Regions from separate parts of the Gordonia sp. ABKF26 genome, predicted to be linked through region 1. Evidence: predicted binding sites of a transcription regulator. Region 1 holds the regulator's gene; the other holds the start of a gene.

What was found. Region 1 encodes HspR, which represses chaperone genes until heat shock. Its sites were predicted from a motif close to ANNTGAGTNNNNNNNACTCANNT; they were not measured.
Region 2: the regulator HspR is predicted to act here: its motif matches at 10,043-10,065, upstream of clpB (ATP-dependent chaperone ClpB).

What each region holds. Positions count from the first base shown of each region.
Region 1 covers NZ_JBGCVZ010000003.1:1,160,216-1,171,906, forward strand. The annotation lists gene AB4Z55_RS05825 (ABC transporter permease) at 1-88, shown strand, start outside; gene AB4Z55_RS05830 (sulfotransferase) at 102-1,349, opposite strand; gene AB4Z55_RS05835 (DUF1214 domain-containing protein) at 1,346-2,467, opposite strand; gene AB4Z55_RS05840 (hypothetical protein) at 2,464-3,612, opposite strand; gene dnaK (molecular chaperone DnaK) at 3,972-5,816, shown strand; gene grpE (nucleotide exchange factor GrpE) at 5,813-6,445, shown strand; gene dnaJ (molecular chaperone DnaJ) at 6,657-7,859, shown strand; gene AB4Z55_RS05860 (heat shock protein transcriptional repressor HspR) at 7,863-8,261, shown strand; gene AB4Z55_RS05865 (SRPBCC family protein) at 8,339-8,806, shown strand; gene AB4Z55_RS05870 (hypothetical protein) at 8,821-9,924, shown strand; gene AB4Z55_RS05875 (hypothetical protein) at 10,023-11,099, shown strand; partial or broken gene AB4Z55_RS05880 (FAD-binding oxidoreductase) at 11,106-11,691, opposite strand, start outside.
Region 2 covers NZ_JBGCVZ010000003.1:1,361,480-1,373,170, reverse strand. The annotation lists gene selB (selenocysteine-specific translation elongation factor) at 1-1,152, shown strand, start outside; gene AB4Z55_RS06790 (TetR family transcriptional regulator) at 1,188-1,811, opposite strand; gene AB4Z55_RS06785 (mycofactocin-coupled SDR family oxidoreductase) at 1,943-2,770, shown strand; gene AB4Z55_RS06780 (mycofactocin-coupled SDR family oxidoreductase) at 2,784-3,638, shown strand; gene AB4Z55_RS06775 (AAA family ATPase) at 3,653-4,585, shown strand; gene AB4Z55_RS06770 (VWA domain-containing protein) at 4,691-5,566, shown strand; gene AB4Z55_RS06765 (DUF222 domain-containing protein) at 5,724-7,328, shown strand; gene clpB (ATP-dependent chaperone ClpB) at 7,421-9,973, opposite strand; gene AB4Z55_RS06755 (glucose-6-phosphate dehydrogenase (NADP(+))) at 10,167-11,603, shown strand; gene AB4Z55_RS06750 (glycoside hydrolase family 15 protein) at 11,616-11,691, opposite strand, start outside.

The sequences.
Region 1 (11,691 bases):
CCAGGTCGCCGCTCTGATCGTGGTGATCGGCATCCTCGGCTTCGTCCTCGATGCGGGTGCCCGGTTGGTGCTCACCCGACGACGCTGAACCTCTGGGGTTGTCACCGCTGGACGGTCAGGGCATCGGTGTAGAACGCCATCCGTTCACGGAGTGCGTCGGGGTCGATGCCGAACTCCTCGGGTGTGTACCGGTGTCGGCCCTTGCCGTGGCGGGGTTGCGCGGCTTCGTGTTCGGCGAGCAGTGTGGCGACGTCCGGCGGGTCGATCCCGGCCGCGGTGTAGACCCGGCCGACCGTGGTCGCGGGGCTCGCCACCAGGTCCCGGTAGTCGAGGTCCAGGATGGTCGCCGACGCGGCCGCGGGCGAGGACCGGAAGTCGAGTGCACGCCGGAACCACCGTTCGGACTGCTCGACCTGGAATCGTCCGACATCGTGGCCGTCCACCTCGTCGCTGTAGGTCGACCGGTAGGTCGCGAACAGGCTGGCCCCGGATGCCACGGTCTCCACGATGTCGCGGTGCAGGTGGACGATGCAGACACCCGGATACGTCGTGGCGAGGTGAGCGAGTTCGGGAGTGTGCGCGGGCGCCTTGAGCAACCAGCGACGGGCCGACCCGTCGTCGAGGATCTGCAACATCGTTCGATGGGCGTCGTACTCGGCGGCGAAGTCCTGGGTCGCGAGCCACGTGGCGTAACCATCGAGGCGCATCGTCGAGGCGAATCCCCAGTTGCGCATGGTCGTTCCCATGCCGAGGACGCACTCCTCGGGGAGGGTCGGGCCGGAGTCGTGCACCGCCGCCATCGACGGGTTGAGCACGTGCAGGGGATTCGGTTGACGTGCTTGGTCGTCGACGGAACGCTCGAGTTCTTCCGAGGTCATCCGGGCGGCCCGCCAGGGCGCGTACAGCTCCAGCGGACGCGGTGCCCGCAGCCGTGGGTCGCGGGCCAGGAGGCGGAACAGGAACGTCGTCCCGGTGCGCCACCCACCGATGATCACGATCGGTGGGGTGAGGGACCGTTGCGCCACAGCGGGATCGGCCCGCAGCGTCTTGTCGAAGATCGCTCGGGCGCGCAGCTTCCCGACAGCCGCGTCCTGGGCGTGGCGAATCCCGACCGCGTTCAGTCGACCGTCGGCGTCTGCCGACTCGAGATACCGCTCCAGGCCCGGTCGCCACTGAGAGGGATCGCCCAGCCCCTCGATGCCGTGCTCACCCGTAGCTCGTTCGACGAGCCGGTCCGCGATCTCGACGCCGAGCCGGTAACGGTCGGGATCGGCCGCGCGGTCCGCCTCGGCCGCAGCGTAGATGTGCTGTGCTGTCTCGGTGCGCTCCGGCGGCACCCAGCACGTCATCGAGGATCTCGCAGTTCATCGAGCCCGACGACCCGGGCTGAGGGAAGGGCGGGGGTGTCGACGGGCTGCAGAAATCGCATCACGACGATGCCGAATTCCCTTCCCTCCGTGTCGATCCAGTCCGCGGAACCCGGATCCTCGGGGTGTGGATTCTCGGCGGCGACGACGAACCGGTACCGACCGTCGGTGACGGTTGCGGTGCCGCCCGTGTAGGAGACAGGCCGGTAGCGGAAGTCGAGCGAGTTCAGGAATCGACTGTAGGCGAGGATGTTCCAGTATCGGCAGTCGACCACGTCCCCCTCGATCACCAGCGCCTGCCCGGGTTCGAGCTGCCAGCCGCCCCGGAGGTAGTGGATGCCCGGTTCGGTGAACACCGCGCCGCCCGACATCTCCGACCAGTGCCGCATCGTGTTCGGTGGGTTGCGGTCGTCGTTGGTGGCCACCTCGAAGATCGTCGGCAGCATCGACGTCATGGTGCCGAGCGTGCCCAACTGCGTGCAGAACTTCGTCGGGTCGAGCGGTGGCGGGGTCGGTGGATCGGCGAGTGGTTCGATGCTGCATCGTCCCGCCTCGCCGTGGGAGACGTCGTCGTGGAAGAAGCGCACCCAGATCACCGAGGACTTCTCGGGCAGATCCAGATGGTCTGCGCCGCGGTCCATCCCGGCATCACCGCCGACGAGGATCTCGAACGATCCGTCGTCGTCGAAGACGATCGTGTCGCTGTCGATCCGGGCGGTCGACTCCGAACTGATGCCGCCCGAACCGATACCTCCGGTGCGTCGGTAGGCGGTGATCGAAACGTAGACGGCGTCGCCGCGATTCCCGCGGATGCGATATGACCGATCGCTTCGCACGTCGGCGACCCAGTAGCGGAAATCCGGGTTGTCCATCAGGAACTTGTGACGCCACCCGTTGAACGACACCAGTTCGGGCCGTTCTCGGTCGACGTCGAAGCGGGACAACTGATTCGACAATCCGCGGATGAGGGCGCGATAACCATCGGCCTGTTCGAGCGGGCTGAGGCCGGAAGTGTCCGACGCGAGCTTGTCGCCCGCGGTGCGGAGCGCATCGACGAGACCGTTCCACGCCTCGACCTCGGGTCGCGTCGAGTCGCTCACGAGAGCCGGACCCGGTCGTCGTGCTTGTAGTGCGGGCCGATGTCGTCGATGAGCACTCCCGGCTCGGCGGCCACGACCGCGGGGATCGAGTCGAGCACCGCTCGCACGGATGCCGTGGTGATCGGATTCGTGTGGCCCGCACCGACACCGAACTCCATCTGGGTGCGGATCTCGGCCGGCTCGCCGCTCACGACGAGCGTATAGGCGATCGGACTGGTGAACCCGCCGAAGGGGAGATCGTCGCCGCGGTAGACGAGGTCTGCGGCGGCAAGGTACCAGCATTCCTCGTTGGTGAAGAAGTGGTGATCGCCGAGGTATCCGCGATGGGTCAGGTGCAGCGCGGCCGCGGTTCCCTTCGTGATGGTTGTCTTGCCGACCTGGGCGTCGGCGGCGGCGGGAAGACCCCGCAGCGACGTCTCGACGCGGACCTCGGAGCTGTCCGAACCGTAGAGCGCATGTGCGACGTTGCCGGTGAGGTCGCCGTAGTAGAGATCGCCCCCGCGGGCGACCGGTGAATCCGGGCCCAGGGAATCGAGGTCGGCGCCAAAGCCCAGTCCGCCGAGACCGCCCCACATCGAGCCCGCGCTGGTGAAGTCGACCGCCTCCACCGATCGGACGTGGCTGACCGACGACATCGCCGTGGCCATCGTCATCGCCAGCCGTTCGACGATGAACGTGGGATGGACGCCGGTCCCGTGCAGCGTCGAACCGCCCTTCTGGCATGCCTCGAGCAGCTGCTGCGGCGACTTGCGGAACGGGCTCATCCAGTTCGGCATCGACACGTTGTGATAGGCCGCGGTGGCGACCACGTTCTTCCCCGACGCGAGCAGGTCGACGACGTCGTCGTCGAGGCCCTTGAGCACCGCGGCCGGCGCAGGTGTGACCACGACACAGTCGACGTCGAGTGCCTTGATCGCGTCGCGGTCGGTGGTGGCCGGAACCCCGATGGGGTCGATGCGCACCAGCTCGCCGATGTCGCGGCCGTCCTTCTTCGGATCGTGGACGAGTGCGCCCGCGATGTCGAAGGCGGGATCGGCGACGGCGGCGCGGATGATCGCGCCCCCGACCTCACCTGGTCCCCACACGGCGATCCGGAGAGGACGTGCGGGCGAAGCGGCGTCGGGGAGTGGCGGGCGTGGCGTCATCGGCCGTCCTCGTGTCTCGTGGGGCGCCGCCTGACGGCTGCTCCAAGTTGAATCACATGGTTCCTGTTGAAATCTGCCGTGCCGACCCCCGGGTGTCAAGGGTCGAAGCACGTGAGCGAACCCCGCTCAACTTTTTTCGACGATCCGGGAACAATCGGCCGACGAGCCCCGTTACACACTTCGAGAAACCTGAGCGACAGAGACTCAAGTAAGTTTGACTCGAGCCTGATTCTTCAGTAGGACATGAGTCGGACGCACTGAAGTCCGGTCCCGCAGAGTTTCGCCACGACATCCCCGCGGTCGCGAGACCGCGGGACAAGGACTCGGGTGCACACCCACAAACTAGGAGGAAGCCAAACATGTCTCGTGCTGTTGGAATCGACCTCGGTACCACCAACTCGGTGGTCGCCGTGCTCGAAGGCGGCGAGGCCGCCGTCATCGCCAACGCCGAAGGCGCGCGGACCACACCGTCCGTGGTCGCGTTCGCGCGTAACGGCGAGGTGCTGGTCGGTCAGCCCGCGAAGAACCAGGCGGTCACCAACGTCGACCGCACCATCCGCTCCGTCAAGCGCCACATGGGCGAAGGCGACTGGACCGTCGAGATCGACGACAAGAAGTACACCCCGCAGGAGATCAGCGCGCGCACGCTCATGAAGCTCAAGCGCGACGCCGAGTCGTACCTGGGTGAGGACGTGACCGACGCGGTCATCACCGTCCCGGCCTACTTCAACGACGCACAGCGTCAGGCCACCAAGGAAGCCGGTCAGATCGCCGGCCTCAACGTGCTCCGCATCGTCAACGAGCCGACCGCGGCCGCCCTGGCCTACGGCCTCGACAAGGGCGAGAAGGAGCAGACCATCCTGGTCTTCGACCTCGGTGGCGGTACTTTCGACGTCTCGCTGCTCGAGATCGGCGACGGCGTGGTCGAGGTTCGTGCGACCTCCGGTGACAACCACCTCGGTGGTGACGACTGGGATCAGCGCGTCGTCGACTGGCTCGTCGAGAAGTTCAAGAGCACTTCGGGCATCGACCTGACCAAGGACAAGATGGCCCTGCAGCGTCTGCGTGAGGCTGCCGAGAAGGCGAAGATCGAACTCTCGAGCTCGCAGAGCACCTCGATCAACCTGCCCTACATCACCGTCGACGCCGACAAGAACCCGCTGTTCCTCGACGAGCAGCTCTCGCGCAGCGAGTTCCAGAAGATCACCTCTGATCTGCTGGAGCGCACCCGCGCACCGTTCCAGGCCGTCATCAAGGATGCGGGCATCTCCGTCGGCGACATCGACCACGTCGTGCTCGTCGGTGGTTCGACCCGTATGCCGGCCGTCACCGATCTGGTGAAGGAACTGACCGGTGGCCGCGAGCCCAACAAGGGCGTCAACCCGGACGAGGTCGTCGCCGTCGGTGCCGCACTGCAGGCCGGTGTGCTCCGCGGTGAGGTCAAGGACGTGCTGCTGCTCGACGTCACCCCGCTGTCCCTCGGCATCGAGACCAAGGGCGGCGTGATGCACAAGCTGATCGAGCGCAACACCACCATCCCGACCAAGCGGTCGGAGACCTACACGACCGCCGAGGACAACCAGCCGTCGGTGCAGATCCAGGTCTATCAGGGTGAGCGCGAGATCGCGTCGCACAACAAGCTGCTCGGCAGCTTCGAGCTCGGTGGCATCGCCCCCGCGCCGCAGGGTGTCCCGCAGATCGAGGTGACCTTCGACATCGACGCCAACGGCATCGTGCACGTCACCGCCAAGGACAAGGGCACCGGCAAGGAGAACTCGATCCGCATCCAGGACGGTTCCGGCCTGAGCAAGGACGAGATCGACCGCATGATCAAGGACGCGGAAGCTCACGCCGACGAGGACCGCAAGCGCCGCGAGGAGGCCGAGACCCGCAACCAGGCGGAGTCGCTGGTCCACCAGACCGAGAAGTTCCTCAAGGAGAACGAGGACAAGGTCCCGGCGGAGCTGAAGGAGAAGGTCGAAGCGGCCGTCGCCGGAGCGCAGGAAGCGCTCAAGGGCAACGACACCGCAGCGATCAAGTCCGCGATCGAGAAGCTGTCGGAGGAGTCGCAGGCCCTCGGCCAGGCGATCTACGCCAACGCCGCTGCCGAGTCCCCCAACGGTGAGGCCGCCGCGGCCGACAGTGACCCGGACGTCGTCGACGCCGAGGTCGTCGACGACGCGGACTCGAAGGAGAACAAGTGACCGCAGGAGCCCATTCGGCGAATGGGTCCGGCGAGGAGCCGGTGACGGTGACCGACCGTCGTCGCATCGACCCGGAAACGGGTGAGGTGCGCGACGAGCCGGCCGCCGGACCCGGCCCGGCCGACGCCGGACCGGTCGTCGACGAGCAGACCAGTGACGAGCAGCAGGCGGACGGGGCAGCGGGCGAACCGGATGCCCGGGTCGCCGAACTGACCGCCGACCTGCAGCGCGAGCGAGCCCAATTCGCCAACTTCCGGCGGCGTGCCGCCGAGCAGAAGCAGGGTTCGGTCGCCTACGGCAAGCAGATCCTGATCGACAAGCTGCTCCCGATCATCGACGACCTCGACCGTGCCCGCGAGCACGGCGACCTCGACAGCGGTCCGCTGCGCTCGGTCGCCGACAAGCTGACCGGGGTGCTGGCCGCCGAAGGTCTCGTGGCCTTCGGTGCGGCCGGTGACGAGTTCGACCCCGAACTCCACGAAGCCGTGCAGCACGACGGCACCGGGGCGCATCCGGTGATCGGATCGGTGTACCGATGCGGCTACCGCCTGGGCGAGAAGGTGATCCGCACCGCGATGGTGACGGTCACCGATCCTGCCCCTGCGGGCGACGCACCCGGTGCACAATAGAGCGACCGTCGCTCGATCCTGAGTGGGCGAACTCACCACTGATCCCTGAGGTGCGAGGAGCGCAAGCGACGAGCCACGAAGGGCGACGAACCCTTCGTGGCTCGCTTCGCTCGCACCTCAGGAGCAGATGGTCGGCTCGCACCTCGGGGAGCGGGTGTCCCCAACTGAAAAAACCAACCCAGACAACTGAACTCATAGGAGGTGACGTCTGGTGGCACCACAACGTGAGTGGTTAGAACACGACTTCTACAAGGACCTGGGCGTTGCTTCTGACGCTTCGGCTGAAGAGATCAAGAAGGCCTATCGCAAGCTCGCGCGCGAGCTGCACCCGGATGCCAACCCGGGTGACACCGCGGCCGAAGAGCGCTTCAAGCGGGTGTCCGAAGCCCACAGCGTGCTCGGCGACGCCGAGAAGCGCAAGGAATACGACGAGACGCGCGCCATGTTCGCCGGCGGACGATTCCGCGGCGGCGGCAACGGCTTCCCGGGCGGTTTCCCCGGCGGCGGAAACACCTACACCACCGGCGGCGGTAACGACTTCGACCTCGGCGACCTGTTCGGCGGGGCGCAGACCGGTGGCGGCGGAGGCGGTTTCGGCGACATCTTCGACGGACTGTTCAACCGCGGCGGCGGAACGCAACGTACTTCGACGGCGAGCCGCCCGCGTCGCGGCAAGGATCTCGAGACCGAGACGACGCTCTCGTTCTCCGATGCCGCGCTCGGCACGACCGTCCCACTCAGGGTGACCAGCCCGTCGCCCTGCACCACCTGCCACGGTTCGGGCGCCAAGCCCGGCACGAGTCCGCGGGTGTGCGCGAACTGCAACGGCTCCGGATTCGTGAGCCGCAATCAGGGCGCATTCGGTTTCAGTGAGCCGTGCCAGGACTGCCAGGGCACCGGTTCGCGGATCGACGATCCATGCACCGACTGCGACGGGAGCGGGGTGAAGGTCCGCGCGCGCACCATCAACGTGCGGATCCCCGCCGGCGTCGAGGACGGACAACGCATCCGGCTCGCCGGACAGGGCGAGGCCGGCCGGCGTGGCGCCCCATCGGGCGACCTCTACGTCGTCGTGCACGTGACCCCGCACAAGCAGTTCACCCGCAGCGGCAACGACCTTCGGGTGCAACTGCCGGTACGGATCTCCGAACTCGTTCTCGGAGCGACCGTCTCGGTGCCGACCCTGGAGGGATCGGTCGGGGTGAAGATCCCGCCGAACACCACCGACGGACGCACGCTGCGCGTGCGCGGTCGCGGAGTGCCCAAGCGCTCCGGCGGGGCAGGCGATCTGCTCGTCACCGTGAAGGTCGCGGTCCCGAACAAGCTGGACGAGGCCGCGGTCGAGGCGATGCGCGCCTACGACCAGGCCGAGCGGGCGAGTGGTTTCGATCCGCGGGCGGACTGGGGGCGATGAGCGATGGCCGGCCAGAAGAACTTCGACGCCGACGGCGCGACCTTTCTGATCTCGGTGGCCGCCGAACTCGCCGGTATGCACGCGCAGACCCTGCGCACCTATGACCGACTGGGTCTGGTCACCCCCCAGCGGACGAGTGGCGGCGGACGCCGCTACTCGTCCCGCGACGTCGAACTCCTGCGAGAGATCCAGCGTCTCTCGCAGGAGGAAGGCGTCAACCTCGCCGGTATCAAGCGCATCATCGACCTCAGCAATCAGGTCGAGGCGCTCCAGCACCGCGTCCGCGAACTCACCGACGAGGTGCAGGCGTCGCGGGCCCGGCGTGGTGGCGAACTCGTGCCCGTACCGCGCACCAACGCACTCGTCGTGTGGCAGCCGCGGCGCAAGCGCACCACCGACTGACCGCCCACCGGGCCCGGCGTCCTGGTGCCCGGCCGCGGTTTCGGCGCGGGCCCGCAGAGGTGCGTAACGTTGACCGCATGGCTTCTGAACCCGTCACCACCGTCGACGCCGGGCCGCACAAGGTCTCGCGTCGGGTCGTCGTGAACGCCCCGGCCGCCGATGTGTTCGCGCTCGTGTCGAACCCGCACAGGCATCCCGAGCTCGACGGCTCGGGCACGGTGCGCGACACCCCCGTGAGCGGGCCGGAGACGCTGACCCGCGGGGCGCGTTTCAGCGTCGGGATGAAGCAGTACGGCGTGCCGTACAAGATCACCTCCACCGTCACCGACTTCGAACCCGGCCGGGTCGTCGAGTGGCAGCATCCGATGGGTCACCGCTGGCGGTGGGAGCTCGAGTCCACCTCACCGACCACCACCGCCGTGACCGAGACCTTCGACTACTCGACGCTCCGGCTGCCGAAGATCATCGAACTCATGGGCTACGACAAGAAGAACGGCAAGGGGATCGAGAGCACCCTCCGCGCTCTCGCGGGCCGGTTCGCCTGAATCCGGAACCATCCATGGACTCTTCCGCCGGTCCGCCGCCCGGGCCGGATTCCCCGGATGAACCCGTCGTCGTCCTCGGCGTCGTCGCCGCGCCGGGGCAGGCCATCGGTCTCGCGCGCAAGCTCGTCGATGCCGGCCTGGCCGAACACGTCGAGACGACGTTCCCCGGTGCGCGTTGGCAGATCGACCTCGTCGAGGCCGGTCTCGTACAGCCGCCGGCCGGCGACGCCGAAATCGTCGATGCCACCAGAGACCTTCTGCTCGAACGCGAATGGGATCTCGTCGTCTATCTGACCGACCTTCCGCTGCATGTCGGCAAACGCCCGGTCGTGGCGCATGCCAACGCGGTGCACGGCGTCGCGGTCCTCTCGGTGCCGGCGCTCGGCGCCACCGGAGTGCGGCAGCGGGCCCGCGGCATCATCACCGGACTCGTCGGGCAACTCCTCGGTGCCGACGCCGACGATCTCCGCGGTCACCAGAAGTCGCCGGCGCGGTCGGCGTTGCGCCATCGCGTCCGCCAACTCGGGACCGACGTCGACGAGGCGGGCACCGCGTTCACCGCGCGTGTCCTGACCGGTAACCTGCGTCTGCTCACCGGCATGGTGCGCGCCAACCGCCCGTGGCGGCTGGCACTCGGCCTCAGCCGCGCACTCACCGGGGCGATCGCGGCCGGGGTCTTCGCACTGGTGACCGCCGACATCTGGCTGCTCGCAGACACTTTCGGTGGGATTCGGCTCACCGGCGTGGCGCTCGGCTCGATCATCGCGATCACCGCGACCCTGATCATCGGTGCCGACCTCTGGGAACGCGGCGGCTCCCGACAGACGCGAGAACAGGTGGTGCTGTTCAACATCGTCACCACGATCACAGTGGTTCTGGGTGTGGGCGCGTTCTACGCGGCGCTGTTCGTCCTGTCCGCGATCGGCGCGCTCTGCCTGGTGGTGCCGCAGGTCATCGGTGCGACGCTCGACCACCCGGTCGGCTTCACCGACTATCTGGAGGTCGCGTGGCTCACCTGCTCACTCGCGACCGTCGGCGGCGCCCTGGGCGCGGGCCTGGAAACCGACGAGGCGGTCCGCGACGCGGCCTACACCCAGCATCCCGCCGAGCCGATCTGAGCGGTACACCTCGCACAGCCGGGTGCACGGCGTCCGGCCCCCAGCCGCTAGGCTTGCGGGTCAGAACGCCACAGCAGGTCGGCGACGGGAGGTGAACCATGTCCGAGGTACCGGGGAACGGTCCGATGCCGGGGTTCGTGGTCCTGGGCATCTCCGTCGTCGACGATCAGATCAGCTCGGTGGTCCGCGATGCCGACGGGCACATCCTGGCGAGCAACCTGGTCGACCTCCCCGATGCGTCGGCCGCCGGTGCCGAAGCCGCGATCGTCGAACTCGTCGACTCCGTGCCCGTCGAGGTCGACCGGATCGGCATCTCGGCGTCCCGCGCCGACGTTCGCGATCATCTGGCTCGCGTCTTCGCGCCGGGCGCGGGCACCGGGCCGTCTTGGTCGGGCAAGGTCGTCGTCACCGGATACGCCGCCGCTCTCGCCGAGATCGCGTGTACCCACTCGACCCGCGGCGGGGTGGTGGCCGTCGTCGATCTGGATCGCAACGCCGCGCCCGCGGCCGGCACCACCCTCGCCACCGTCGACTCCGCGTCCGGCGCCGTTCTCGGCACCGCAGATTTCACGCCGGGCCAGGTCGCCTCGGTGACCGACCCGGAGGCGGCGTCACAGCTCGCGACGGCGGTCACCAGGCTGCCTCGCGGTCGCGACATCACCTCGGTGATCGTGGTCGGCCCCGGTGCTCAGCTCCCCGGGATCGCGCCGGCGTTCGAGTACGCGTCACAGCGTCCGGTGACGGTGGCGGACAATCCGTCGCTCGCCTCCGCACTCGGCGCCGCCGACGCCGCGGTGATCGCGCCGGCAACCACTGCCGTCGCCGCCCGGACGTCGACCGGTCGCCGATGGTGGTTCGTCGGTGCCGCGATCGGGGCCGCCGTCTTCCTCGGTGCCGTCGGGATCACGCTGATCCTCACCGCCGAGTCGACCATCGCCGAACCGGCCCCCGTCACGGTGACCGAGACCCCCGCGGCGGTCACCTCGACCGAGCAGGCGACGGTCACCGAAACCGAGACCGAGACCAGCGTTCGTACGACGACCGTCACGCGCACCCCCCGCCCCGTCACGCGGACGGAGACGGTCACCGAGTCGGCTCCGGAGACGTACACCGTGACCGAAACCGAGACGGTCACGTCCCCGGCCGCCGGTGAGCCTAGCCTCGAGGTCCCCTGAGCGGTCCTAGAACACGGGGTCGTGCTGGATGCGGCTGGCCCGCACACCGGCGATGATGAGGGTGCGCCGGGTGTTCTCGATCATCTGTGGCGACCCCGCGATCAGCACCTGGTGGTTCTCCCAGTTGCCTGCCCGGACCACCACGTCGGCCAGTGTGCCGATCTCGTGGTCGACGCCGAGTTCGGCGGGCGTGGCCACCGCGTTGATCCACCACGGATCGGTCCGCTCCTGGGACACGGCGGTGACGCGCAGCCACGGATTGGTCGACGCGATGCGTCGCAGCACCGTCAGGTCGTACAGCTCGCCCGGGTGGCGCATCCCGTAGAAGATGTGCGTCTCCGGCGAATCCACGCGCGAGGACATCTCGATCAACAGTGCCCGCAGCGGCGCGAGTCCGGTGCCGCCGGCGACCATCAGGACCTTGCTGTCGCGGTCGACATGCAAGGTGCCGTGGCCCTGGGCCAGCGTCCACACGTCGCCGATGCTGGTCTCGCTCACGATCGCGGTGCTGACCGTTCCCCGGGGCACCGCGCGGACGTGGAACTCCAGCTCTCCCGCCGGGTTGGGCGGGATGGCGGGCGAGAGATTGCGC
Region 2 (11,691 bases), 200 kb from region 1:
ACTCCCCACGGCGGCCGCCGGGTCGATGTTCGCGGATTGCAGAGCGAGGGCACGACTCTCGCGACCGCCGGTCCGGTCAGCCGGGTCGCGGTCAACCTCCGCGGTGCGGGTGTCGACGACGTCGCGCGCGGTGACGCGCTCGTGACTCCGGGCGCCTGGCACGCGTCCGCCCTCATCGACCTACGACGCGCGAGCGGCACGCCGTTCGACGAGGCCCCCGAGCACCTGATCGCCCACATCGGCACGGCCGCGGTACCGGTGCGCGTGCGACCGCTCGACCCCGATCATGGCCGACTCACGCTCGCCCACGCTCTCCCGCTGTCGAACGGAGACCGGGTGGTACTGCGTGATCCCGGGCAGCGGATCGTCGGCGGCGGCGTCGTCCTGCACCCCGATCCGCCGCCACTGACTCGCCGGGGTGACGCCGCACGTCGAGCGGCAATCCTGGCGGCCACGACCGACGGCGCGGGAGCTGCCGAGGAGGTCATGCGACGGGGCGCGGTGCGCGTCGCCGATCTCGCGCGACTCGGTCTCGTCGGCGACGCGGACTCCGCACCCCGGTCCGTCCGCGTGATCGACGGATGGTGGGTTGCCGAGGAGTCACTCGCGGCCTGGGCCGGACGACTACACACCTCCGTTCTCGAGCTGCACGAGCGGGACCCGTTGTCCGCGGGCATGTCCGCGGCGGGAGCGCCCGCACTGTTGGGTCTGCCGGACTCGGCGTTGCTGGACGCCGTCGTCGCCGAGGCGGGTCTCGCGTCTTCCGATGGCCATCTGTCGGTGCCCGGCCACATCCCCTCCCTCGGCGACGCCGAGGACGCGGTCCGCGCCTTGGAGCGACGTCTCACCGACCAACCGTTTCGTGCTCCCGAGGCCGACGACCTCAGCACACTCGGACTGGGCGCCAGGGAACTGGCCGCAGCCGAGCACACGGGACGAGTGCTCCGGTTACGCGACGGGGTCGTGCTGTTGCCGGCCGCCCCAGCCATGGCGATGCGCATCCTCGCCTCGCTCGATCAACCGTTCACCACCAGTGCCGCCCGTCAGGCGCTGGGAACCACTCGGCGCGTGGTGATCCCGCTGCTCGAGTATCTCGACTCCCGCAGGTGGACCCGCCGCATCGACGCCGGGCACCGCGAGGTCGTGCGGTGAACTCGACGCGAGGCGGCTCGACGGACTCGTCCGAGTCAGCTGTCGGACGGCGGCCCCGGCACCATGGAGTCGAACATGCGCCGAAGACAGTGCCCGAGCTCGAGATCGTCTCGTCGGAGCCACATCTCGTGTGCAGCAGATGATCCGGCGATGACCGCGTACGCCACCGCGGTCGGGTACGCGTCGTCGCCACGACCGGCGGCACGCGTCCGGACGTGGTCGGCGATGACCGTCCGCCACTGCCGATAGACGACATTCGCCTGCGCCTGCACTGCGGGCACGGTGAGAATGAGTTGCGCCCGATGACGCGCCCACCGCTCTTCGGCTCGTCCGTGATCGATCGCCGTGATGAACGCTTCGGTCACCGTCAGGTGGGGTGGCGTGTCGGTGGACGCCGCTGCGACGAGCCGGCGGAAGTGATCGAGTTCGGCCGCCGACTCGACCCACACCACGTCGGCCTTCGTCGGAAAGTAGCGAAAGAAGGTCCGGCGGCTGACTCCCGCCGCATCGGCGATGTCGCCCACACTCGTCTTCTCGAAGCCGCGCTCGAGGAACAATTCCTGTGCTCGTGCGGCGAGCTCATGCGCGCTGGTCGTGGCGGGACGGCCGCCCCGGTCGACGCGCACCTCCTCAGACCGTGCGGTTTCCATGCCCGCCATCGTGTCACCCCCGCCTGCCGCGGACGCCTGACACCGGAAAAGTCGGTTTCGGCACCGTTATGGCACGCTGTGACATATCGTCACCGGTGAGACGTGCATCACTCGTCGCACGTCGTGTCGAAGGGATCACCATGGGCAAACTCGAGGGCAAGGTCGCCTTCATCACCGGAGCCGCACGCGGTCAGGGACGCAGTCACGCGATACGCCTGGCCCAGGAGGGCGCGGACATCATCGCGGTCGATGTCTCCCAGCAGGTCGAGACCGTCCCCTACGACACCGCCCGCCCGGGGGACCTCGAGGAGACCGTGCGCGAGGTGGAGGCACTCGACCGCCGGATCATCGCCACCGAGGCCGACGTGCGTGACCTGTCCGCGCTGAAGCAGGCCGCCGACGACGGGGTGGCACAGCTCGGCCGCATCGACATCGTCCTCGCCAACGCCGGTATCAGCACCATGGCGCCCACTCTCGAGATGGACGAGACCATGTGGCAGACCATGATCGACATCAACCTGACCGGAGTGTGGAAGACCGTTCGCGCGGCGGCACCACACATCGTCGCCGGTGGGCGCGGCGGCTCGATCGTCCTGACCAGTTCACTCGCCGCGATGTGGGCCAACGAGAACATCGCGCACTACTCCGCGGCCAAGGCAGGACTGATCGGCATGATGCAGGTCCTCGCGAAAGAGTTGGCGCCGCAGAGTATTCGCGTAAACACGGTGCACCCGACCACGGTGGCGACCGAGATGATCCTCAACGACGCCACCTACAAACTCTTCCGTCCCGACATCGAGCAACCCACCCGAGCCGATTTCGAGGAAGCCGCCCGAGAATTGAACAGGCTGCCGGTGTCGATGGTTGAACCGGTCGACATCTCGAACGCGGTCCTCTACCTCGTCTCCGACGACGGTCGCTATGTCACCGGGACCACCCACGTCGTCGACGCCGGCGGACGACTGTAGAGGGGGCATCGACATGGGACTTCTCGACGGCAAGACCGTACTGATCACCGGCGGAGCCCGTGGCCAGGGTCGCGCGCACGCGCTCACCTCCGCCCGCGAGGGCGCGGACGTCATCCTGCTCGACATCACCCGGCAGCTCGACTCCGTCGAATATCCGCTGGCCACAGCCGATGACATGACCGAAACCGTGCGCCAGGTCGAAGCGCTCGACCGGCGGGCTCTGACCTTCGACGCCGACGTCCGCGATCAGACGCAACTCGACGACGCGGTGGCCGCGGGGATCACCGAGTTCGGCAAGATCGATGTCCTGATCGCCAACGCCGGCATCTGGACCCGCGCCCCGTTCTGGGAGATGTCCGAACAGATGTGGTCGGACATGATGGATGTCAACCTCACCGGGGTGTGGAAGTCCGCCAAAGCCGTTGCACCGCACATGATCGAGCGACAGAGCGGATCGATCGTCATCACTTCGTCGGTGAACGGACTCGAACCCGGCATGAACTACGCGCACTACGTGGCCACGAAACATGGCGTGATCGGGCTGATGAAGAACATAGCGCTGGAGCTCGCGCCGCACGGAATTCGCTGCAACTCCATCAATCCGGGCGCGATCCGTACTCCGATGACCGATCAGCAGGGCGCGTGGGACATGTTCGCCGGCCACGAGGGCGGCACCCCCGACGACCTGATCGAGGGCGGATATCACTTCCACGCACTCAAGGGGCACTCGTTCATGCCACCCGAGGTGATCGCGAACACCGCCCTGTACCTGAACTCGGACCTGGCAGCTTCTGTCACGGGCGTGACCATCCCGGTGGATGCCGGTCACCTTCTCCTCACCGGGGTCAACCAGGAACCGGTCAGGTGACCTCACTTCGGCCGATGGAGACGCATGGCCTCGCGGCGATCCGGGCACGGATCGCCGCCGAGGTCGTCGGCCGCGATCGCGAACTCGACCTCGTCCTGGCCGCGGTGGCCGCAGGCCGGGACCTGATCCTGGAAGGCCCACCGGGCACATCCAAGAGCACGCTACTGCGCTCGATCACCGCCGACTGGGGCATCCCACTCGTCCTGGTGGAGGGCAATGCCGACCTGACTCCCGGACGCCTGGTGGGGCACCACAACCCGGCGCGGGTCTTGCGCGAGGACTACTCCCCCGACAACTTCGTCGACGGCCCGCTCATCGAGGCCATGCGCGCCGGCGGGTTCCTCTATGTCGAGGAGTTCAACCGCGCGCCGGAGGACACCATCGACACTCTGCTCACCGCGATGGCCGAGCGGACCATCACCGTCCCGCGCGTCGGCACCATCGCCGCCCAGCCAAGTTTTCGCATCGTGGCGTCGATGAATCCCTTCGACAATGTCGGCACCACGCGCCTGTCGACCTCGGTCTACGATCGCATGTGCCGGCTGGTCGTCGACTATCAGGACGACGCGGCGGAGCGCGAGATCGTTTCGCGCAGGACAGAATTGTCGTCGGCGAGAGTGGTCGCGGATGCCGTCGCCGTCACCCGCGACACCCGTCGACACGACGCCGTCCGTCAGGGCAGCAGCGTACGCGGAGCGATCGACACCGCACTCCTCGCGCACCAGCTGTGCGAGATGCGCGGCACAACCGTCCCGGTCGACGACGCGGTCGAACCGCCACGCGACCTGCCGTCGGCGTACACCGCCACCTTCCTCGACGCCATGCAGGTTGCCCTGTCCGGGCGGATCCATCTCGACGACGTCGCGTTCACCACCGCCGAACAGGTGCTCGGCGAGATCTGGCAGAACCACTTCCTACTGGCGCCGGCGGCGGCCGACCCGGGTTGAAGAGCGGTCGACGCCGATTCACCGCTCCGGCGCGATTCGGTCAGCACTCAACCCCGTCGACGGAAGCCACTGCGGCGCAGACCCAAACAGCTGTCGGAAAGCCCGATGCTGTTCGAGCCCGCGGGCCGCGGCGGCGCCGTCGTCCCGATCGGTCGACGTGGACGTGCCCGGGACGTGCCCCGCGGGACCTCGGGTGCGGTCGTCGCGGTCACCGATGACGCAGGTACCCGTGACGACGATTCCCCTGCGGCACAGACCGACCCGGTCGCGCGAGAGCGGGCGATCGGACTCGCCAGACGACTCCGACTCGCACGTCCCGTGGAGACACGGAACGCACGCCGCAGCGCCAACGGTGTACTCACGACCCAGCGTTGGCGGGGTGGCTCCGATGAGCTCGATCTCGACGCGACCCTCGAGGCACTCATCGGCAACCCGATTCCCGAGGACGACGACATCCGCGTGCGCGAGCGCGTCCGGCGCCGACGCTCCATCGTGCTGGCGGTCGACGTGTCCGGCTCCGCCCGCGGCGAGCAGGTCCGCACCGCGGCCGCGACAGCCGGCGCACTCGCCGGTGAACTCGGTCGCGACGACCTCGCCGTTATCGCCTTCTGGTCCGACGCCGCGCTCATCGTCCCTCTCGGCCGACCGGTCACCACCGAACAACTCGTCGACGAACTCCTCGCACTGCCCGCACAGGGCCTGACCAACGTGGCCTTCCCGCTGCAGACCGCCCTCGAACAGCTGGCCGGCGCACCTCGCGCAGACGCTCGCGTGATCCTGTTGAGCGACTGCGTCCACAACGCGGGACCCGACCCCCGGGACGTGGCCGGCCGACTCCCCCGTCTCGACGTGCTGCTCGACATCTCGGGGGAGCACGACGCCGAACTCGGGAAGGACTTGGCGCTCATCGGCCGGGGCCGGTGCCGGCCGATCCGGGACCACCACGACGTGGTGCCCGCACTCCAGGCGATCTTCGCCTAGGCGGTGGCGGATAACCGCCCTTATCACATGGCCCCGACAATCTATTGCCGTCGAATACGGTTGCACAACAGTATTTTTGGTCTTGCCATGCGTTCCCGTTCGTGTACACTCGAACGTACATTCGCAGCAACGGCTCTCGCCGGGGGGGGTGGCCGTCATGACAGATACCCAACGGCACGACGGCACCGACGCGCCGACCCCTCGTGCGGTCGAGTTGGTGGCCGACCTGCATGCGATCCTCGACGAACTGCAGACCGTGGACCTGTCTCCGTGTACCGATGCCGAACTCACCGAGGTCGCAGCCGACACCGAACGCGCCATCGCGCGACTGACCGTGGCCGGTGACCGGCAGATCGATCAGGCCGAGGCCCGCGACCTTCCCCGCAAGACGGGCTGCCGCACGCTCATGCAGTTCATGACCCACCGGCTGCGGGTATCCAACCCTGTGCGCCGCCGTAAGCAGATGGACGCCACCGCCACCCGCACCAGCCTGGGTGGCGAGGTCCTACCACCCGAACACCCCACCCTGGCCGAAGCATTCGCCGCAGGGTCTGTCGGCAGCGCGCACGTCCAGGCCGCCCTCGACGTCCTCGACCAGATCCCCCACGCCGTCGAACACGACGTGAAAGTCGCTGCCGAACGGCAGATGGCCGAGATCGCTGCCGATCACACACCGGCCGACATCACCCAGCTCGGTGCGCGGTTGCTTGCTCATCTCGACCCGGACGGCACCCTGTCCGACGACACCGACCAGAAACGGCGCCGCAACCTGTGGATCGGCCGCCAACGCGCCGATGGCACCGCGAAGATCTCCGGCACCCTGACCCCCGAACTAGTTGCCCGGCTTACGATGATGTTCGCCGTCTGGGGCAAACCCGGACTCAACAACCCCGACGACCCCAACTCACCCAGCGGACCCGCCGGCACCGCCGACCCCGACGCCCTCGCGCTCGCAGCCGATCGTGACGGCCGCACCCTCGCCCAGACGAATCACGATGCGCTCGACGCCGCACTCACCGCCGGCTTCGCCGACGGGATTCTCGGAACATCGCACCGCGGCCTGCCCGCCCATCTGATCATCAAAGCCGACCTCAGTGACCTGATCCGCGAAGCCGGACTCGCCACCACCGCCACCGGAACCCTGCTGCCCATCGCTGACCTGATCGCGATGGCCGGCGAGGTTCAGCCGTGGCTGGCGATCTTCAAAGATCACACCGCCGTGCCCTTGTACTTCGGTAGAGGCAGACGTCTGGCCACCCGCGAACAACGCCTCGTCTCCTTCGCCCGCCCCGACGGGGAAGTGTGCTCGGCGCCCGGTTGCGATCAGCCCGCCACCCACGTCGAACTCCATCACGCCCACAAGGATTGGGCCAAGGGCGGTCTCACCGACATCGACGACCTCGCCCCGGCCTGCCCCCGCCACAATCGGATGGTCGGCGACCAACCCGGGCAATACACCACCCGGATCGTCCGGTCCGGCCCCGACGAAGGCCGCTGCGTCTGGCAACTCAATGCCGAACCCGGAGCACCACCCAACGAACGCATCAACCGCCGACCCGACATACCCCGGCGGTTCTCAGAACATCTGAACACCGTGCGCACCGAGATCCACGGACCACCAACCCGGCCCGACGATCAAGCACGCCAATCATGGCTGACAATCAGCCACGTCATCGACGTCCGACCACCCCGACCCGGACCACCCCCACCCCGACCTTCCCTCGTCGAAGCACACCTCATGGAGCTACTCGCCACCCTTTGAACCATGCACAACGACAAAGGGACCCATCCCGAAGGATGGGTCCCCTGTCTTGCGATGGACTCTGTCTCGCGATGAACTGTGACGAGCTGAGATCAGCCGAGTACCAACGACTCTCCGTCGGCACTGACGTTGACCGGCACCACGTCACCGTCGCGAATGTCTCCGGCGAGCAGTTGCTTGGCGAGCTGGTCACCGATGGCCTGCTGCACCAACCGGCGCAGCGGGCGCGCACCGTACAGCGGGTCGAATCCACGTGCGCCCAGCCATTCCTTGGCCTTGAGCGACACCTCGAGGTCGAGGCGACGCTGCGCGAGGCGCTTCTTGAGCTGGCCGAGCTGGATGTCGACGATCGACACCAGTTCCTCCGGGCTCAGGGCATCGAAGATCACCACATCGTCGAGACGGTTGATGAACTCCGGCTTGAACGCCGACCGCACCGCCATCATCACCTGGTCCTTGTCGCCACCCGCACCGAGGTTCGAGGTGAGGATCAGGATGGTGTTGCGGAAGTCCACCGTCCGGCCCTGGCCGTCGGTCAGTCGGCCTTCGTCCAGCACCTGCAGCAGTACGTCGAAGACGTCCGGGTGCGCCTTCTCGATCTCGTCGAACAGGACCACCGTGTACGGACGACGCCGCACCGCCTCGGTCAGCTGCCCGCCGGCCTCGTACCCGACGTAACCGGGCGGGGCACCGACGAGCCGTGCGACGCTGTGCTTCTCGCCGTACTCGCTCATGTCGATCCGAACCATCGCCCGCTCGTCGTCGAACAGGAACTCGGCGAGCGCCTTGGCGAGCTCGGTCTTGCCGACACCGGTGGGGCCGAGGAACATGAAGGAACCGAGCGGCCGGTTCGGGTCGGCGACGCCTGCGCGGGCACGACGCACCGCGTCGGACACCGCCTGCACCGCGTCCTTCTGGCCGATGACCCGGTGCCCCAGTTCCTCTTCCATGCGCAGCAGCTTGGCGGTCTCGCCCTCGAGCATGCGTCCGGCCGGGATTCCGGTCCACGCCGACACGACCTGGGCCACATCGTCGGGTCCGACCTCCTCCTGCAACATCACGTCCTGCGACGGATCGGTGCCGGTCTTCTCGATCGCGGCCTCGAGTTCCTTCTCCAGTCCGGGGATCGTGCCGTACCGCAGCTCGGCAGCCCGTCCGAGGTCACCGTCGCGCTCGGCCCGATCCGCCTCGCCGCGAAGCCGTTCCAGCTCCTCCTTGAGGTCGCGGACCGCGTCGATGGCGGTCTTCTCCGACTGCCACCGGGCGGAGAGCTCGTTGAGCTTCTCCTTCTGGTCGGCCAGCTCGGCGCGCAGCTTCTCGAGCCGCTCCTTCGACGCCGCGTCGGTTTCCTTCTCCAAGGCGACCTCTTCGACCTCGAGACGGCGGACGATCCGCTCGACCTCGTCGATCTCGACGGGGCGCGAGTCGATCTCCATCCGCAACCGCGACGCGGCCTCGTCGACGAGGTCGATGGCCTTGTCGGGTAGGAAGCGCGAGGTGATGTACCGGTCGGACAGCGTTGCGGCAGCGACCAGTGCGGAGTCGGTGATGCGCACACCGTGGTGCACCTCGTACCGGTCCTTGAGGCCGCGGAGGATGCCGATGGCATCTTCGACCGACGGCTCACCGACATACACCTGCTGGAAGCGACGCTCGAGTGCGGCGTCCTTCTCGATGTACTTGCGGTACTCCTCAAGGGTCGTGGCACCGACCAGCCGCAGCTCACCACGGGCGAGCATCGGCTTGATCATGTTGCCGGCGTCCATCGCGGAATCGCCTGTCGCACCGGCACCCACGATCGTGTGCAGCTCGTCGATGAAGGTGATGACCTGTCCGGCCGACCCCTTGATCTCGTCGAGCACGGCCTTCAGGCGCTCCTCGAACTCGCCTCGGTACTTCGCGCCGGCGACCATCGATCCCATGTCGAGGGAGATGACGGTCTTGTTGCGCAACGACTCCGGCACGTCGCCGGCGACGATGCGCTGGGCGAGGCCTTCGACGATGGCGGTCTTGCCGACACCGGGCTCACCGATGAGGACCGGGTTGTTCTTGGTCCGTCGGCTGAGCACCTGTACGACGCGCCGGATCTCGGTGTCGCGGCCGATGACCGGGTCGAGCTTGCCCTCGCGGGCGGCCGCGGTCAGATCGGTCGAGTACTTTTCGAGAGCCTGGTAGGTCGATTCGGGATCCTCGGAGGTGACCCGCGCACTGCCGCGCACGGCGACGAATGCCTCGCGCAGAGCCTGCGGAGTCGCACCGAGGTTGTGCAGCAATTTGGCGACATCGGAGTCACCGGTCGCCAGACCGACGACGACGTGCTCGGTCGAGACGTACTCGTCGTCGAGTTCACCGGCCAGCTGCTGGGCTGCGGTGATGGCCGCGATCGATTCGCGGGATAGTTGAGGCGTCGAGCTGGCGCCGGACACCGTCGGCATGCGATCGACCAATGCCTGGGCCTGCGCACGAACGCTCGACGGGTCCACGCCCACTGCCTTCAGCAGTGGCGACGCGATGCCGTCGGACTGATCGAGCAGTGCCACGAGGATGTGGGCCGGTCGCACGTCGGGGTTTCCAGCACTGGCCGCCGCCTGCACAGCAGAACTCAATGCTTGCTGCGTCTTGGTGGTGGGGGTGAAGCTGTCCACTCGCGTACACCTTTCTCTTTAGTCCAACAGGCTCAAGTATGAGCCATACGCGGTCTACAACGCCAACAGAGTTGAGTCCATTCCGCTCATGTTAACTGGTGGTGTGATCTGCATCACTCCTTCCGCGTCAGCGAGCAGGTCCGCTCTCCGCGCGTATCCGACCTCCGGCAGCGTCGATGGGCACTATTGATGCATGACCGCAGACAGCTCCGCACCGGAGAACGCGACACCGTCCGATTCTGACGCGGACTCAGCAGTGATCTTCGTACTCTTCGGGTCGACCGGCGACCTCGCGAAGCGGATGGTCCTGCCGTCGCTGTACGAACTCCACCGCCGCGATCTGCTCCCCCGCGGATGGCAGCTCATCGGCAACGGGCGGGGCGACCGCACCGACGACGAGTTCCGACAGCACGTCAAGGATGCGATCAAGGAGTTCGGTGCGGACGGGTCGGGCTCGTCGGACGAGTGGACATCGTTCGCCGAGACCATCCGGTTCGCCGGCGGCGGGTTCACCGCGGACGACCCCGGCCGTCTGCTGGAGGTGATCGACGCCGCCCGCAACGCCGTCGGGGACACCGCTCAGCTGGTCCACTACCTCGCCCTCCCGCCGACCACTTTCGTCGACTACACGAAAGCCATTGCCGCGCATGGTCTCGCGAAGGGTTCGCGGGTCGTCTACGAGAAGCCGTTCGGGACGTCTCCCGACGGATTCCGGGCACTCGACGAAGCGGTGCACGAATCCCTCGACGAAAAGCAGATCTATCGGATCGACCACTTCCTCGGGAAGGAGAGCACCCAGAACCTGCACGTCCTGCGATTCGCCAACGGACTGTTCGCCGGGGTGTGGAACCGCGAGCACGTGGCCGAGGTCCAGATCGACGTCCCGGAGACCCTCGATATCGCCGACCGCGCCGCGTTCTATGACGCCACCGGGGCCTTCCTGGACATGATCGTCACGCACCTGTTCCAGGTGGCGGCCGAGGTCGCCATGGAACCTCCGGCGTCGCTCGGCGCCGACGACCTGCTCGACGCGCGGGAGTCGGTCATCGCGGCCTTCCGTCCGCTCGACCCCGCCGAAGTCGTCTACGGCCAGTACGAGGGGTATCGCGACACCAAGGGGATTCCGGACGATTCCACCACCGAGACGTATGCGGCAGTCCGCCTCTGGGTCGACACCGACCGCTGGCACGGCGTCCCGTTCCTGCTCCGGACCGGCAAGATGCTCGACCACAGCTCGCAACGACTCAGCCTCGTGTTCCGCGCCCCCACTGACGGTCCGCTGACCGATACCCCGGAGGACGGCACCGTGCTGACCTTCGACCTGGCCGGTGACGGTGCCATCGATCTGGCCGTCACGGTCAAGGAACCGGGGTCGGGCACCGACCTGTCCGTCGCGCACATGACCGAACAACTCGACGAGGTGGCCGACGGCCTGTCGCCGTACGCACGACTCATCGTCGACGTGCTGCGCGGTGACCGATCGCTGTTCACCCGGCCCGACGGCCTCGCCCACGTGTGGGAGGTGGCCGCGCCGGTGCTGGACAATCCGCCTGCTCCGCAACCGTATGCGGCCGGATCGACCGGCCCCGCGGCCGCCGACGACCTGTGCGGCGGGTCCGGCTGGATCTGAGGCGCGCCGGCTCTATTCGCCGAGGCGCCGATCGAGATTGATGGCCGCGCTGATGAGGGCGAGGTGGGTGAACGCCTGCGGCATGTTC